3 regions of the Zobellella denitrificans genome follow, and region 3 is predicted to be linked to each of the others. Evidence: predicted binding sites of a transcription regulator. Region 3 holds the regulator's gene; each other region holds the start of a gene.
What was found. Region 3 encodes sigma-54, which starts transcription at its own class of promoters, with help from an activator protein. Its sites were predicted from a motif close to TGGCACNGTTTTNGCTT; they were not measured.

Region 1: a site for sigma-54 is predicted at 2,037-2,053, ahead of AN401_RS11090 (FimV/HubP family polar landmark protein). Genes of this name have one in related genera too.
Region 2: a site for sigma-54 is predicted at 2,916-2,932, ahead of gbdR (choline metabolism transcriptional regulator GbdR). Genes of this name have one in related genera too.

The regions. Positions count from the first base shown of each region.
Region 1 covers NZ_CP012621.1:2,360,928-2,365,914, forward strand. Annotated here, with positions in the region: gene truA (tRNA pseudouridine(38-40) synthase TruA) at 1-16, opposite strand, end outside; gene AN401_RS11090 (FimV/HubP family polar landmark protein) at 110-1,963, opposite strand; gene AN401_RS11095 (4-phosphoerythronate dehydrogenase) at 2,108-3,211, opposite strand; gene AN401_RS11100 (phosphatase PAP2 family protein) at 3,326-4,060, shown strand; gene fabB (beta-ketoacyl-ACP synthase I) at 4,185-4,987, opposite strand, start outside.
Region 2 covers NZ_CP012621.1:1,543,587-1,548,573, reverse strand. Annotated here, with positions in the region: gene AN401_RS07445 (dipeptidase) at 1-821, opposite strand, end outside; gene gbdR (choline metabolism transcriptional regulator GbdR) at 1,583-2,635, opposite strand; gene AN401_RS07435 (BCCT family transporter) at 3,121-4,713, opposite strand.
Region 3 covers NZ_CP012621.1:3,521,855-3,526,841, forward strand. Annotated here, with positions in the region: gene lptC (LPS export ABC transporter periplasmic protein LptC) at 1-204, shown strand, start outside; gene lptA (lipopolysaccharide transport periplasmic protein LptA) at 206-700, shown strand; gene lptB (LPS export ABC transporter ATP-binding protein) at 704-1,429, shown strand; gene AN401_RS16665 (RNA polymerase factor sigma-54) at 1,482-2,915, shown strand; gene hpf (ribosome hibernation promoting factor) at 2,940-3,227, shown strand; gene ptsN (PTS IIA-like nitrogen regulatory protein PtsN) at 3,230-3,676, shown strand; gene rapZ (RNase adapter RapZ) at 3,688-4,554, shown strand; gene AN401_RS16685 (HPr family phosphocarrier protein) at 4,541-4,816, shown strand; gene mgtE (magnesium transporter) at 4,846-4,987, shown strand, end outside.

The sequences.
Region 1 (4,987 bases), 1.2 Mb from region 3:
CAAGGGCAATGCGCATAATCAGTTCCAAGGTCAAAAAAGGACGGCAATTATACCCGTTGACGCGGTAAATTGAAGAACCGGCCTCCGGGTGAGGCCGGTGGTGGGCGGGTTATCGTTTGGCCAGCCGCTGCAGCAGCTTGCGGGCGTCGGCCTGTTGCTCGGCATTGCCCTGCTCGATCACCTCGTTGAGCAGTTCGCGGGCGCTGTCGATGTCCTCGATTTCGATATAGGCCCGGGCCAGATCCAGCTTGGCCCCCAGGCCACCCTCGTCCAGATCGATATCAATATCCCGGCCGCGGCCCAGCACATCGGCATAGTCGTCCAGTTCGAGCTCCAGCTTGCGCTCGTAGTCGCGCTCAGGCCCCTCGCCGAGATCCGCCTCTTCCATCAGCTTGTCCACCGATACATAGGGTTCGCGAACGGGTGCTTGGGCCTGTCTGATCTCCTCCTGCGCCGGCGCCACGGCTTCCATGGCCACCTCCCGGGGTTCCCGCGGCGGCTCGGCCGGTTCGCCGGCATCGAACAGCAGATCATCGATATCGTCGTTCGAAACCTTGTTCTTGGTGTCTCCCCCCAGGGTCGACTCGTCATCGAACAGCATCTGCGACAGATCCGGCTCGGGCTCGGGTTCCTGCTCGGCCACCGTCTGCTGGCGCAGGGCTTCCTGCTCTTCCTGCAGTTGCTGCTCCTCGAGGAAGCGGGCAAAGGTGTCCTCGTCGATATCCCGCTCGCTCTCCCGGACCTCGGGCGCAGGCTCGAGGTCGGGCTCGGCAGAGGACTCGAACCGGGGAGTCGGCTCGGGCTCGGTGGTGGCGAACAGATCGTCAAATTCGTTGCGCTCGTCCATCATGGCCGAGGTGCTTTCGGCCAGCTCCCGCTCCTGCTCGGCCAGCTCCCGCCTGACCCTGTTGCGCCACCACAGGGTGAAGAGCGCCAGCAACAGCAGGGCCGGCAGGGTCAGCACCAGGGCCAGGTTGAGCGGATTGCGCAGCAGTTCATCCAGCCAGCGGCCGATGCCGGGAGAAGCCGCCGCGGGCGCGGCCCCTTCCCGCGCCATCTTCAGTTCGTTCACTTCCGCCGTCAGCTGACTCAGGCGCTGGCGCAACGCCTGGTTGTTGTCGGCCAGGGCCGCCAGTTGTTCGTTGGACATGGCCACCTGTTCGCGCAGCTCGTCCATCAGCCGAACCTGCAGCCGGGCCAGGGCCATTTCCTCGGCCTGCTCCGGCGCTGGCACAACCGCAGGCCGAGTGGACGGCGTGGCGTCCGCGGGAGCCTGGGGAGTGGCGGCCACCACAGGCGCGGCCACGGTCGGGACAGCCGCCGGGGGTGGCGTGGCCACCGCCGGCGCGGTGGCCGGCCTGGGCTCGCTCAGCACGGTGCCGGCCGGGCGGGCCGGCTCCGCCGGCTTGGCCGCTGCAACCGTGGACGCCGGTGCCGGAGACGCCGGTGCCGGGCGTGGCGCGGCGGCGGGCCGGGGAGTCGCAGCGGTTTCCTGCCTGGGCGCCGTGGCCGCCCGGGTGGCGGTGCGGTTGCCCTGCTGGCTCAGCCGCCGGAATTCGGCCTCCGCTTCGCGTGGCGATCGCTGCTGGGCCTGGGACTGAGTCGGCAACCGCAGGGTGGCTCCCCGCTGCAGGTAGTTGATATTGCCACGCACGAAAGCGTTGGGGTTAAGATGATAGAGCGCCACCATGGTCTGCTGTACCGTGACCGGGGCACGGGTATGGCGGGCGGCGATGGCCCAGAGGGTATCGGTACTGCGGATGGGGCCGTAGCGTCCCGGGGCCGGCGCGGGGGCCGGCTGCGGCTGGACGGACGGCACGGCGGCCGGAGATGTTGCCGGGGCCGGCGCTTCCGTTTCCGGCCCGCGCAGCTCGATATAAAACTCGCCCTGGGCGAAGGACGGCGCGGAGCAGGCCAGCCACAGGGCCAGACCGGAGCTAAGGTGTGGTCTGAGTCGTCTCATTATGTATCCAGTATCCTTTTCCTGACGCTTCACCGGGGCAACCGGCGGGCTTGGCTCGCCATGGCACAAGTGTAGAAAAAAACAGTGCCAATAGGAACTTATCTGTCCAGGTTATGCTGTCTTAGCCTTATCGGCCGCGGTGCCTCAAGCTTTAAACCCCAGGGCGGCGAGGTCGTTGTCAACCCCCAGCAGACGCAGGGAGCCCAGCTCCCGGCGCTGGGGATAGTCCTTGCGCAGCCGGTCGAAGAAACCGGGCTGGCCCAGGGCCCGGCGAAAGGCGAGATCGTCCCGCTCGATATCGTAAACCAGCCGCACCAGGCGTTCGAGCAGCGCTTGCTCCGGCACCTCGGCCAGGGTCACGGCCGCCACCGGGGGAGACGGCAGCAGTTGCCCGGGGGTGACTGCCACCGCCCGCCCCTGCTGGGTGCACAGGGCCTGGTAGAGGGCGAAGGTGCCCCTGACCTTGCCCTCCAGGCTGTAGCCGGCGATATGGGGCGTGGCGAGCAGCACATGGGGTACCAGGGGCGCCAGCACCTCGGGCTCGTGCTCCCACACGTCCATCACCAGGGTCAGGGGCTCAGGTCCCTGTTGGCGCTGCAACAGGGCCCGGTTGTCCCATACGTCCCCCCGGCAGGCGTTGATCAGCACCTGCTCCCCATCCAGACCGGCAATGCGGGCCTCGTCCAGCAGGTGCCAGGTGGGATGTTCGCCATCCCGGACCAGGGGCACGTGGAAACTGACGATATCCGCGCGCAAGGCCTGGTCAAACTCGACAAAAGCCGTCGGATCCCGTTCGGCCAGCAAGGGGTCGCACAACAGTACCTCCATGCCCAGCGCCCGGGCCCGGCCGGCCACCTCGGATCCGGTATTGCCGGCCCCGATCACCGCCAGGGTCTTGCCGGCGAGTTGCCAGCCCTTGTGGACCGCTACCCGCAGCAGGGCCGCCAGCAGATAGTCGCCCACCGCCACCTTGTTGCAGCCCGGCGCACTGGCAAAACCGATGCCGCGGCGGGCCAGCAGGCCGGTGTCCACGTGGTCACAGCCGATGGTGGCCGTGCCCACGAAGGCCAGGCGCCCGGCCTGGGCCAGCAGGGCCTCGTCCACCCGGGTGATGGAGCGTACCAGCAGCACGTCCACGTCCCGCAGCTGCCCGGGACTGATCTCCCGGCCGGGGCAGGTCGTCACCTCGGCCCAGTCGCCAAACAACTCCTGCACGAAGGGCATGTTTTCATCGGCCAGCAATTTCATCGGTTACCTCCTTGAACGGCCAGGCATTGTACCCCGAGTCGCCCCGGGCTTCAGCTGTAATCCGCCCGCGCTTTTGCTAGACTCGCGACTTTGTCGCCATTCACTCCCTCACCTATGACTTTGAAGCTATTCCTTGGCGTGCTGGCCTTGCTGGTCCTGCCCGTCGCCATCGCCAGCCTGGGCTACCACTGGCACTGGCACTGGTTTCCCCTGCTGGATCTGGACGAACTGCCCGCCCTGCTGGCCTACGGCCTGACCCTGTCGGTCGGGGAAACCGGCATTCTTATCACCCTGGTGCTGCTGAGCGCCCTCACCCTGCATCGCTGGCGGCGCCGCCCCGGCCAGTTTCTGGTGTTCTTTCTCTGCCTGATGACCGCCCTGGGCGGCGCCTTCGTCACCAAGACCCTGGCCAAGCAGTACTTCAAGGAGCCCAGGCCCTATGTGCTCTGGCTGGAGGAGCAGGGCAAGATCGACAGCAGCAGTTTCTATGCCCAGCGGGAGGCGATCCGCGAGCAATGGCTGGCCGAGGGCCTGAGCCGGGTGTCCGAGCAGCAGATCCCCCGCTGGCTCAAGCTGCACTGGCAGGAAGAGGTGAACTATTCCTTCCCTTCCGGCCACTCCATCGCGGCCATGACCATCGCGGCCTTCTTCTGCCTGCTGCTGGCCTACCGCCGTGCCTCGCCCTGGCTGGTCACCGCCCTGGCCGGCTGGGCGGTGGCGGTGTGTTACTCCCGCCTGCTGCTGGGCCTGCACTGGCCCGCCGATATCCTGGCCAGCAGCCTGCTCGGCTTTCTGTTCGGCGCCCTGGGCGCCTGGGGCTTTATCCGCTGGGATCGACGGAAACTATAGCGAGGCGTGAAGCGTGAAGCGTGAAGCGTGAAGCGTGAAGCGTGAGCAACAGTGGAGATGCTTCCGATCCCGACGCAACAAAAAAGCGCCCGCGGGCGCTTTTTTACTTGTGTTATCAGAGCCTTCAGCCCTTGTACTTGCTGAACACCAGGCTGGCGTTGGTGCCGCCGAAACCGAAGCTGTTGGACATCACGGTGTCCAGCTCGGCTTCTTGATATTCGGTGACGATGGGCAGGCCCTGGGCCTTCTCGTCCAGCTCGGTGATGTTGATGCTGGGGGCGATAAAGCCGTGCTCCAGCATCAGCAGCGAATACACCGCCTCGTGCACGCCGGCGGCACCCAGGGCGTGGCCGGTCATCGCCTTGGTGGCGGAGATGTAGGGCGCCTGGTCGCCGAACAGGCCGTGGATGGCCTCCAGCTCCTTGACGTCGCCCACCGGGGTGGAGGTGCCGTGGGTGTTGATGTACTGCACCGGCGCCGGCGCCGTGGCCATGGCCTGCTTCATGCAGCGTACCGCGCCCTCGCCGGAGGGAGCCACCATGTCGTAGCCGTCGGAGGTGGCGCCGTAACCGGTGATCTCGGCGTAGATCTTGGCGCCGCGCTTCAAGGCGTGCTCCAGCTCTTCCACCACCAGGATGCCGCCGCCACCGGAGATGACGAAGCCGTCGCGGCCGGCGTCGTAGGTGCGGGAGGCCAGCTCCGGGGTCTCGTTGTACTTGCTGGACAGGGCGCCCATGGCGTCGAACTGCAGCGCCAGGGTCCAGTCCACTTCTTCACCGCCGCCGGCGAAGACGATGTCCTGCTTGCCCATCTGGATTTGTTCCAGGGCGTGGCCGATGCAGTGGGCCGAGGTGGCGCAGGCGGAGCTGATGGAGTAGTTGATGCCCTTGATCTTGAAGGGAGTGGCCAGGCAGGCGGAGGTGGTGG
Region 2 (4,987 bases), 2.0 Mb from region 3:
GTCAGGCGGCGGGCATAGCCCTTGTCGTGGGTCAGCCACTCGAAGAAGTTCTGATCGTGGCCCTGAGTAAAGTCGGTGCCGATGCCGATGGCGTCTTCGCCCACCAGATCCAGCACATAGCCGATGGCCTCCACGTAGTCGTCGATGGTGGAGTTGATGCCGTTCTTCAGGAAGGGGGCGAACATGGTCACGCCCACAAAGCCGCCGTGCTCGGCGATAAAGCGCAGTTCGGCGTCCGACTTGTTGCGCGGGTGGTCCTTGAGCCCGGCGGGCAGGCAGTGGGAGTAGCACACCGGCTTTTTGGAGGCCAGGATCACTTCTTCCGAGGTTTTGGCGCCCACGTGGGACAGATCGCACATGATGCCGACCCGGTTCATTTCTTCCACCACCTCGCGGCCGAAGCCGGACAGGCCGCCGTCGCGCTCGTAGCAGCCGGTGCCCACCAGGTTCTGGGTGTTGTAGGCCATCTGTACTATGCCCACGCCCAGCTGCTTGAAGATTTCCACGTAGCCCAGCTGATCCTCGAAGGCGTGGGCGTTCTGGAAGCCGAGGATGATGCCGGTGCGGCCTTCTTCCTTCGCCTTGAGGATGTCGGAGGTGGTGCGCACCGGGCGGATCAGATCGCCGTGCTCGCGGTAATGGCGGTTGAACTCGGCGATGTTGTTCACCGTGGCCTGGAAGCCTTCCCACACCGACACGGTGCAGTTGGCGGCGGTCAGGCCGCCGCGGCGCATGTCTTCGAACAGCTCGCGCCCCCAGTTGGCGATAATCAGGCCGTCGATCACTATCGATTGCTTATGTACTTCAGCTGCACTTTGCATAGCCAGACCTTCCTTGCATCTATTAGACGGGTGAACCGAGTTCACCGGATTCAGGGGCAGTCTAGCCCGCGGGTCTCCCCGTCCACTGGCTGAAAGCGACGAGCGCATAGCCAAAAACGTCACTGTTTAGAAACGGTGTCGGGAAAAGACAAGTGGGGGATGAAAGCGGGGAGCGAGATACCGTAGAGTCATCGTAGGGTCGAATTTATTCGACCAGACCCCGGCGCCGATGGCGGGCCGGTCCACTGAAGTGGACCCTACGGATGGAGGTGTCTGTAGGGTCGAATTTATTCGACCAGACCCCGGCGCCGATGGCGGGACGGTCCACTGAAGTGGACCCTACGGATGGAGGTGTCTGTAGGGTCGAATTTATTCGACCAGACCCCGGCGCCGATGGCGGGACGGTCCACTGAAGTGGACCCTACGGATGGAGGTGTCTGTAGGGTCGAATTTATTCGACCAGACCCCGGCGCCGATGGCGGGCCGGTCCACTGAAGTGGACCCTACGGATGGAGGTGTCTGTAGGGTCGAATTTATTCGACCAGACCCCGGCGCCGATGGCGGGACGGTCCACTGAAGTGGACCCTACGGATGGAGGTGTCTGTAGGGTCGAATTTATTCGACCGAACCCCGGCGCCGGTGGTGGGATTGGTCCGTTGAAACGGACCCTACGGATGGAGGTGTTTGTAGGGTCGAATTTATTCGACCGGAATAGAAAAAGGCCCCGTCGCGGGGCCTTAAGCTGATAAGGGAAACCGGCCTTACAGGGTGACCGAGGCGAAGGTGGGTTCGCCGCGGGCCGATTCCAGGCGGATGTTGAGCTCCAGCTCGGGCATGACGGGGGCGATTTCCTCGGCCTTGGGCGCGGAGCGGCCGCAGCGGTCGTCCCGGGGCGGCACGCCAAAGTTCTCCCGGTAGCACTTGCTGAAATGGGGGGTGGATACAAAGCCGCAGGCGGTGGCGATTTCGATAATGGAATAGGAGGTCTGGCGCAGCAGCTGGCGCGCCCGCTTGAGCCGCAGGTTCAGGTAATAGCGGGAGGGCGAGCACTTCACGTGGCGCTGGAACAGCCGCTCCACCTGGCGGCGCGACAGCCCCACGTAGTGGGCCAGTTCGTCCAGGGTGATGGGCTCTTCGAGGTTGGCTTCCATCAGTGCCACCACTTCGGCCAGCTTGGGCTGGGCCGAGCCCACCAGGTGGCGCAGGGGCACGCGCTGCTCTTCCTGGCCTTCGCGGATGCGCTCGCACAGGAACATGTCGCAGATGGCGGTGCTGAGTGCGCTGGAGTGCTCCTTTTCGATCAGGTGCAGCATCATGTCCATGGGCACGGTGCCGCCGCTGCTGGTCAGGCGATCCCGGTCGATGCAGTAAAGGGCGTTGCTGGTTTCCAACTGCGGAAAGGCTTCCTTGAAGGCGGCCATGTATTCCCAGTGCAGGGTGCAGCGGTAGCCGGTGAGCACGCCGGCATCGGCCAGCAGGTAGCTGCCGGTGCACAGGGCGCCGAGCTTGATCCGGCGGTGGGCCAGTTGCTGCAGCCAGGCGCGCAGGTTGCGGCTGCGGGCGTTGGCCACCCCTACCCCGCCGCACAGCAGCATCATGTCGATATGGCCGCAGTCGTGAATGCCGTGATCCGGGGTGACCATGATGTTGTCGCTGGCCCGCACCGGCTGGCCGGTTTCGGTGAGCATCACCCACTCGTAGAGCGGCTGCCCCGAGAGCTGGTTGGCCATGCGCAGGGGCTCGATGGCGGAGGCAAGGGAGATCATGGTGAAGTTGTCAACCAGTAAAAAACCGACGCGTTGTGTTTGACTCATTGCTCTTGCTCCTGGTCCCTGCCCGGCGGCAGTCGGGATCCCTGTTTATACGATGGCGACTCGATGACGGGCTTCGTCATTTACATCCCAAATACACGCATTTAAAAAAGATATAACAGCCGGCGCTGTGGCAACATCTGTTATCCATCTTTTTTCACTACTTCATAAAAAACTTGTGACGAATATCGAATAATGAACATTTCCATCCACCAAAGGCTTCCGAAAAATCTGCTGCTCCTATCGGGAATCCCTTGTAGGACGGGCGTTTCAATAAAATCAAAAGCAATATGCGCGCCAGCTTTTTAGCTGGAAAAAAACATAAGAAAAAGTGCATGGAAAGAGGCTTTTATGCGGAAAGTAACGTGATGTTTCGGCGGATTTTCTTGCAAAAAACCAACTGGAAAGACCAGCCTGGAACCAAAATGGGGCAAGGCACGACGGCCCTGCCCCGGTAAGTGGCATTATGGCGCGGGTTAGCCCCGGTCTCAGCCCAGCGGCGGCACCTTCACCGTTTCCGGCTGAGGCGCGGGCAGCTCCTGGTGCAGGGCGCGGAACAGGCCCCACATCATCACCATCACCACCACCGAGAAGGGGAAGGCGGCGGTAATGGCGGCGGTCTGCAGCGCCTTGAGCCCGCCCGCCAGCATCAGGATGGCAGCCACGGCGGCCACCGACATGCCCCACATCACCCGCTGGCTGCGCGGCGGATGCTCCTCGCCCAGCGAGAGGATGGTGGTCACCACCAGGGTGCCGGAGTCGGCGGAGGTGATGAAGTAAAGCGCCACCAGCACCGTGGCCAGAATGGAGGCCATATAGCCGATGCTGCCGCTGTCGAGCAGGCTCAGGGTGGTGTACAACGCCGAGGTCACGTTTTCGCCCACGGCGGTGACGATGCCTGCCTGGCCGATGGCCGAGACCACCTCGCCGGCGGCATTGGTCACGGTGTGGGTCAGTTCAAGGTAGAGGGCGGTACCGCCGAACAGGGTCAGCCACAGCATGCCGAGCAGGGTGGGCACCAGCAGCACGCCGCAGATAAACTCGCGGATGGTCCGACCTTTGGAAATACGGGCAATAAACATACCGACGAAAGGCGACCAGGACATCCACCATCCCCAGTAGAACACCGTCCACCAGGACTGCCACTGGCTGTCCTTGCTGGCGTCGGTCCAGGTGCTGAGCGGCACCACATGGGCCAGGTAGTCGCCAATGCCCTGCACATAGCTTTGCAGCAGGTAACGGGTGGGGCCGTACACCAGCAGGAACAGCAGTATGGCCACGGTCAGCCAGATGTTGATCTCAGACAGCCACTTCACCCCGCGGCCGATGCCGGACAGCACGGAAGCGGTGGCGATCAGGGAGATCACCAGGATCAGCAGCAGCTGGTTGGTGGTGCTGATCTCCATTCCGAACAGGTGATTGAGGCCGGTGTTGATCTGGGCCACGCCCAGGCCGAGGGAGGTGGCCACCCCGAACACGGTGCCGAACACCGCCAGCACGTCAACGGTATGGCCCATCCAGCCGTAGATGCGCTTGCCGATCAGCGGATAGAGGGCGGAGCGGATGGTCAGCGGCAGCCCCTTGCGGTAGGAAAAGTAGGCCAGCGCCAGCCCCACCACCACGTAGATGGCCCAAGGATGCAGGCCCCAGTGGAAGTAGGTGATGCGCATGGCCACTTCCGCCGCCTCGCTGGTCATCCCCTGCGTGATAAAGGGATTGCTCTGGAAGTGGTAGATGGGCTCGGCGATGGACCAGAACACCAGGCCGATGCCCATGCCGGCGCTGAACAGCATAGCGAACCACGAAAACAGGCTGTATTCCGGCCTGGAGTCATCGTCGCCCAGGCGCAGCTGGCCGAAGCGGCTGCAGGCCAGCACCACGCAAAATACCAGCATCAGGGTGATGATGGCGATGTAATACCACTTGAAGTGGCTGAGAATGCCGCCCGACAAGGTGTCGAACAGGCTGGCGGCGGAGTCCGGGTAAAGGGCTCCGCCCAATACAAACAAGGTAACGATCACCATGGAGCTGATCGTTGCCGCCGGACTCATTCCTTTCAAAATTCCATCTTTGCCTAACATAGGACAAGATCTCCGTCGGATTGGGGGCTGTTGCAGTGAATCAAGGCAATGGCGCTGTCGTCCTCGTACGCCGTTGCCCGCTGTTGTTATGGGTATTGGCTGGTCGTGTCCCTTTGCAAACACCGGTCGCGACCAGCAAATACCGGTCCCTATAACAACAGCTAACGGCTGTTCAAAATTTCCCCTGTACGACACCGGATTATCCGGAGGCGCCTCTTTCCGTCATCGCTGTTCTGGATGCGACACGATGACGCAAGGCCCTTGCTCGTAATAC
Region 3 (4,987 bases):
GGGCTGCTTCCGGATGCCCTGGTGGAAACCCTGACCACCGAATACCTGGAACTGGACTTCATCAACAACCAGCTGCGCTCCAACCGGGACGTCCAGCTGAGCAGCCCGCACTACCAGGCCCAGGGCCAGGGCCTGCTGGGCATCCTTGATCAACAAACGGTGGAACTACTGCATGAAACCCGGGCAACTTACTTCAATCCTTAGCATGGGCGGCCTGCTGGCCCTGGGCCTGGGCCTGGCCGAGGCCAGGGAGTCGGACTTCCGCCAGCCGGTGACCATAGACGCCGGCCGCCAGCTGGTGGAACTGGCCGAGAACAAGGTCACCTTCAGCGACCGGGTGGTGGTCAAGCAGGGCACCATAGACGTGCGTGCCGACCGCCTGGTGGTGATCCGCACCGAACAGGGCCTGCAGTCGATGACCGCCCAGGGCAGCCCGGCCACCTACCAGCAGATCCTGGACAACGGCCAGCCGGTGCACGCCGAGGCCCGGGAGATCCACTACGACATCCGCGCCCGCACCATCACCCTGCTGCAGGATGCCAAGCTTACCCAGAACGACAACATCGTCACCGGCTACCGCATCCGCTACCACATCGACCGGGAGCAGATGGAGGCGGAAAGCCAGGGTGGCCAGGACAGGGTGACCACCATCTTCCTGCCCGAGCAGTTGCAGAACCTGAACGAGCAGGGCCAGGACTGAACCATGGCGACACTGAAAGCACGGGGCCTGCAGAAAAGCTACAAGGGACGCCAGGTGGTCGCCGACGTCAGCCTGACCGTCAACACCGGTCAGATCGTCGGCCTGCTCGGCCCCAACGGCGCCGGCAAGACCACCTCCTTCTACATGATAGTGGGGCTGGTGCAGCGGGACGCGGGCAGCATCACCATCGACGACCAGGACATCAGCCTCCAGCCCATGCACCTGCGGGCCCGGGCCGGCATCGGCTACCTGCCCCAGGAGGCCTCCATCTTTCGTCGCCTGAGCGTGGCCGACAACCTGATGGCGGTGCTGGAAACCCGCAAGGATCTGGACGCCGCCGGCCGCGGCGAGAAAATGGAGCAATTGCTGGAAGAGTTTAATATTACCCATATCCGCGACAGCCTGGGGATGAGCCTGTCCGGCGGCGAGCGGCGGCGGGTGGAGATCGCCCGGGCCCTGGCGGCCGACCCCCGCTTCATCCTGCTGGACGAGCCGTTCGCCGGGGTGGATCCGATTTCGGTGATCGACATCAAGAAAATCATACTGCACCTGCGCGATCGGGGCCTCGGCGTGCTAATTACCGATCACAATGTACGGGAAACCCTGGATGTGTGCGAACGGGCCTATATCGTCAGCCACGGCCACCGCATCGCCGCCGGCACCCCGGCCGAGATCCTCGCCGACGAGCAGGTCAAGAAAGTCTATCTGGGTGAACAATTCAGCCTCTGAGCAGGCCCCGCATCATGACAGTGCGGTCGATATAGAAGGACTTTTTTAAAAGATGAAGCCAACTCTTCAGTTACGTTTGGGCCAGCAGCTGACCATGACGCCCCAGTTGCAGCAGGCGATCCGCCTGCTGCAACTTTCCAGCCTGGAACTGCAGCAGGAGATCCAGCAAGCCCTGGAGAGCAATCCGTTACTGGAGCAGGATGAGCCGGAAAGCATCGATGTGGCCGAGCCCCGCCACGAAGAACAGCTGGCCGCCGACACCGCCATGGAGCAGAGCCAGCTGTCCGATGACCTGCCCATGGACACCAACTGGGAGGAGCTTTATACCGCTTCCCCGGGCGCCGGCGGCGGCCTGCCCGAAGGCGCCGAGGACACCGTCTACCAGGGCGAGACCACCGAAACCCTGCAGGACTACCTGCTGTGGCAGATGCGCCTCACCCCCTTCAGCGATACCGACCAAGCCATCGCCCTGGCCATCATCGATGCCATCGACGAGGCCGGTTACCTCACCATAGACGTCCCCGATATCCTGGAGGCGGTGGCCGGCGACGAGCTGGAGATCGAGGCGGACGAGGTGGAAGCGGTGCTCAAGCGCATCCAGCACTTCGATCCCATCGGGGTGGCGGCCCGCAACGTCCAGGAATGCCTGCGCATCCAGCTGGAGCAGTTCCCGCCCGAGACCCCCTGGCTGCAGCAGGCCCGGGAGGTGATCAACCAGCATATGGATCTGCTCGGCAACCGGGACTACCGCACCCTGCAGCGCAAGGCCAGGCTCAAGGAGGAGGAACTCAAGGAGGTGCTGGCGCTGATCCAGCAGCTGGAGCCCAGGCCCGGCCACACCGTCATCCAGAGCAGTTCCGAATACGTGATCCCGGACGTGGTGGTAACCAAGCGCAACGGTGCCTGGGTGGCGGAGCTCAACCCCGAGGCCATGCCCAAGGTCCGCCTCAACCAGACCTATGCCGCCATGGCCCGGCAGCCGCGCAACAGCGAGGACGGCCAGTTCATCCGCAACCACCTGCAGGACGCCAAGTGGTTTCTCAAGAGCCTGGAAAGCCGAAATGAGACCCTGCTCAAGGTTGCCAATTGTATTGTCGAGCAACAACAGGCATTCTTTGAGTATGGCGAGGAAGCCATGAAGCCCATGGTGCTGAACCATGTGGCCGAGGCGGTGGAAATGCACGAGTCCACCATCTCGCGGGTGACCACCCAGAAGTTCCTGCACACCCCCCGGGGGGTGTTCGAGCTGAAGTATTTTTTCTCCAGCCACGTGGGAACCGACGACGGCGGGGAGTGCTCCTCGACGGCGATTCGCGCCCTGATCAAGAAACTGGTCGGGGCGGAAAACCCGGCCAAGCCGCTGAGCGACAGCAAGATCGCCCAGTTGCTGGCCGAACAGGGGATACAGGTGGCCAGGCGGACCATCGCCAAGTACAGGGAGTCACTGGCCATCCCCCCTTCCAATCAGCGTAAACGCCTGGTTTAAAGGCAGACCAAGAAGGAAGACGTTATGCAAATAAACCTGACTGGACACCATGTGGAAATCACAGACTCACTGCGTGACTATGTGAACAGCAAATTTTCCAAGCTGGAGCGTCACTTCGACCACATTACCAATGCGCACGTCATCCTCAACGTGGAAAAACTGCAGCAGATCGCCGAAGCCAAGCTGAACGTCAGCGGCGGCGAAGTCTTCGCCAACTCCCAGCACGAAGACATGTATGCGGCCATCGACGGCTTGATCGACAAGCTGGATCGCCAGATCATCAAACACAAAGAGAAGCTCAAGCAAAAATAACCATGGAAGTCGCCGACATACTGAGCAGGGACTGCACCCGCAGTGCAGTTCCCTGCACGAGCAAGAAACGTGCCCTGGAAATCATCAGCGAGCTGGCCGCCCAGCACCTGAACATCAGCAGCCAGCAGCTGTTCGATTGCCTGCTGGCCCGGGAAAAGATGGGCAGCACCGGCATCGGCAATGGCATCGCCATTCCCCACGGCCGTATCAGCGATGACAACAAGGCGACCGCCGTATTACTCACTTTCGCCGAGCCGGTGGAGTTCGATGCCATCGACAACCAGCCGGTCGGCCTGGTTTTTGCCCTGCTGGTCCCCGAGCAGGAGTGCAAACAGCACCTCAAGACACTGTCATTGATCGCCGAAAAGCTCAGCAACAAGCAGGTATGCAAGCAGTTGCGCCAGGCCGGCAGCGATGACGAACTCTATCAGATCATGATCTCCGCCTGAGGACAAGCGCCATGCAACTGGTGATCGTCAGCGGTCGCTCCGGCTCGGGTAAAACCGTGGCCCTGCGGGTACTCGAGGACCTGGGCTATTACTGCGTCGACAACCTGCCCGTCGAACTGCTGCCGGATCTGGTGCAGATGCGCCGGCACAGGCCGGGCGAGGTGGCGGTCAGCATCGACGTGCGCAACCTGCCTGACAGCCCCGACAAACTGGAAGCCTGCCTGGCCGAAGTCAGGGCCATGGAAGGCGTTTCCCTCTCCAGCATCTTTATCGATGCCGACAACGCGGCGCTGATCCGCCGTTTCGGCGACACTCGCCGGCTGCATCCCCTGTCCCGCCACAGCCTGACCCTGGATGAGGCCATCCGGGAGGAGACCCACCTGCTGGCGCCCCTGTCCTCGGACGCGGATCTGCGCATCGATACCTCGGCCTTAAGCATCCACGATCTGAGTGAGATCATCCGCGAGCGCATCCTCGGCAAGAAGGAAAAGGAGCTGAACTGGGTGTTCGAATCCTTCGGCTACAAGTACGGGGTGTCCAAGGACGCCGACTTCGTGTTCGACGCCCGCTTCCTGCCCAATCCCCACTGGATTGCCGAGCTTCGCCCCTTCACCGGCCGCGACGAGCCGGTGGCCGACTACCTGGCCGGCCAGCCCGAGGTGATGAAATACCTGTGGCAGATAGAAAACCTGCTGATCACCTGGATGCCGCACCTGGAGCGCAACAACCGCAGCTACGTCACCGTGGCCATCGGCTGTACCGGCGGCCAGCACCGCTCGGTGTTCCTCGCCGAACAGCTGGCCCGGGTATTCCGGCAGATGGGCAAGAGCGTGCAACTTCGACACAGAACACTGGAAAAACGCAATGCCGAGAATTGAACGGGATCTGGAAATCGTCAACAAGCTGGGGCTGCACGCCCGGGCCGCCATCCAGCTGGTGCAACTGACGCAGCAGTTCGACGCCACCGTCACCGTCTGCAACCAGGACAAACAGGCGCCGGCCAACAGCGTCATGGGCCTGCTGATGCTGGAGACCGCCCAGGGTCACGCCATCCGGGTGGTGGCCGAAGGCCCGGACGCGGAGGCGGCGATGGAGGCCGTGGCCCGGCTGGTGGCCGACCGCTTCAACGAATCCGAATAACCCCCTCCTCCCCTCGCCCCGGAGCCCGGATGACCGAGCCATTAGACCACCCCAGGACACCGGATCAGCTGGACAGCATCACCCAGGCGCTGAACAGCGGCATGTTCGTGCACGTACGGCGCATGCTGCAGCAGATGCGCCCGGGCGACGTGGCCTGGCTGCTCGAATCCT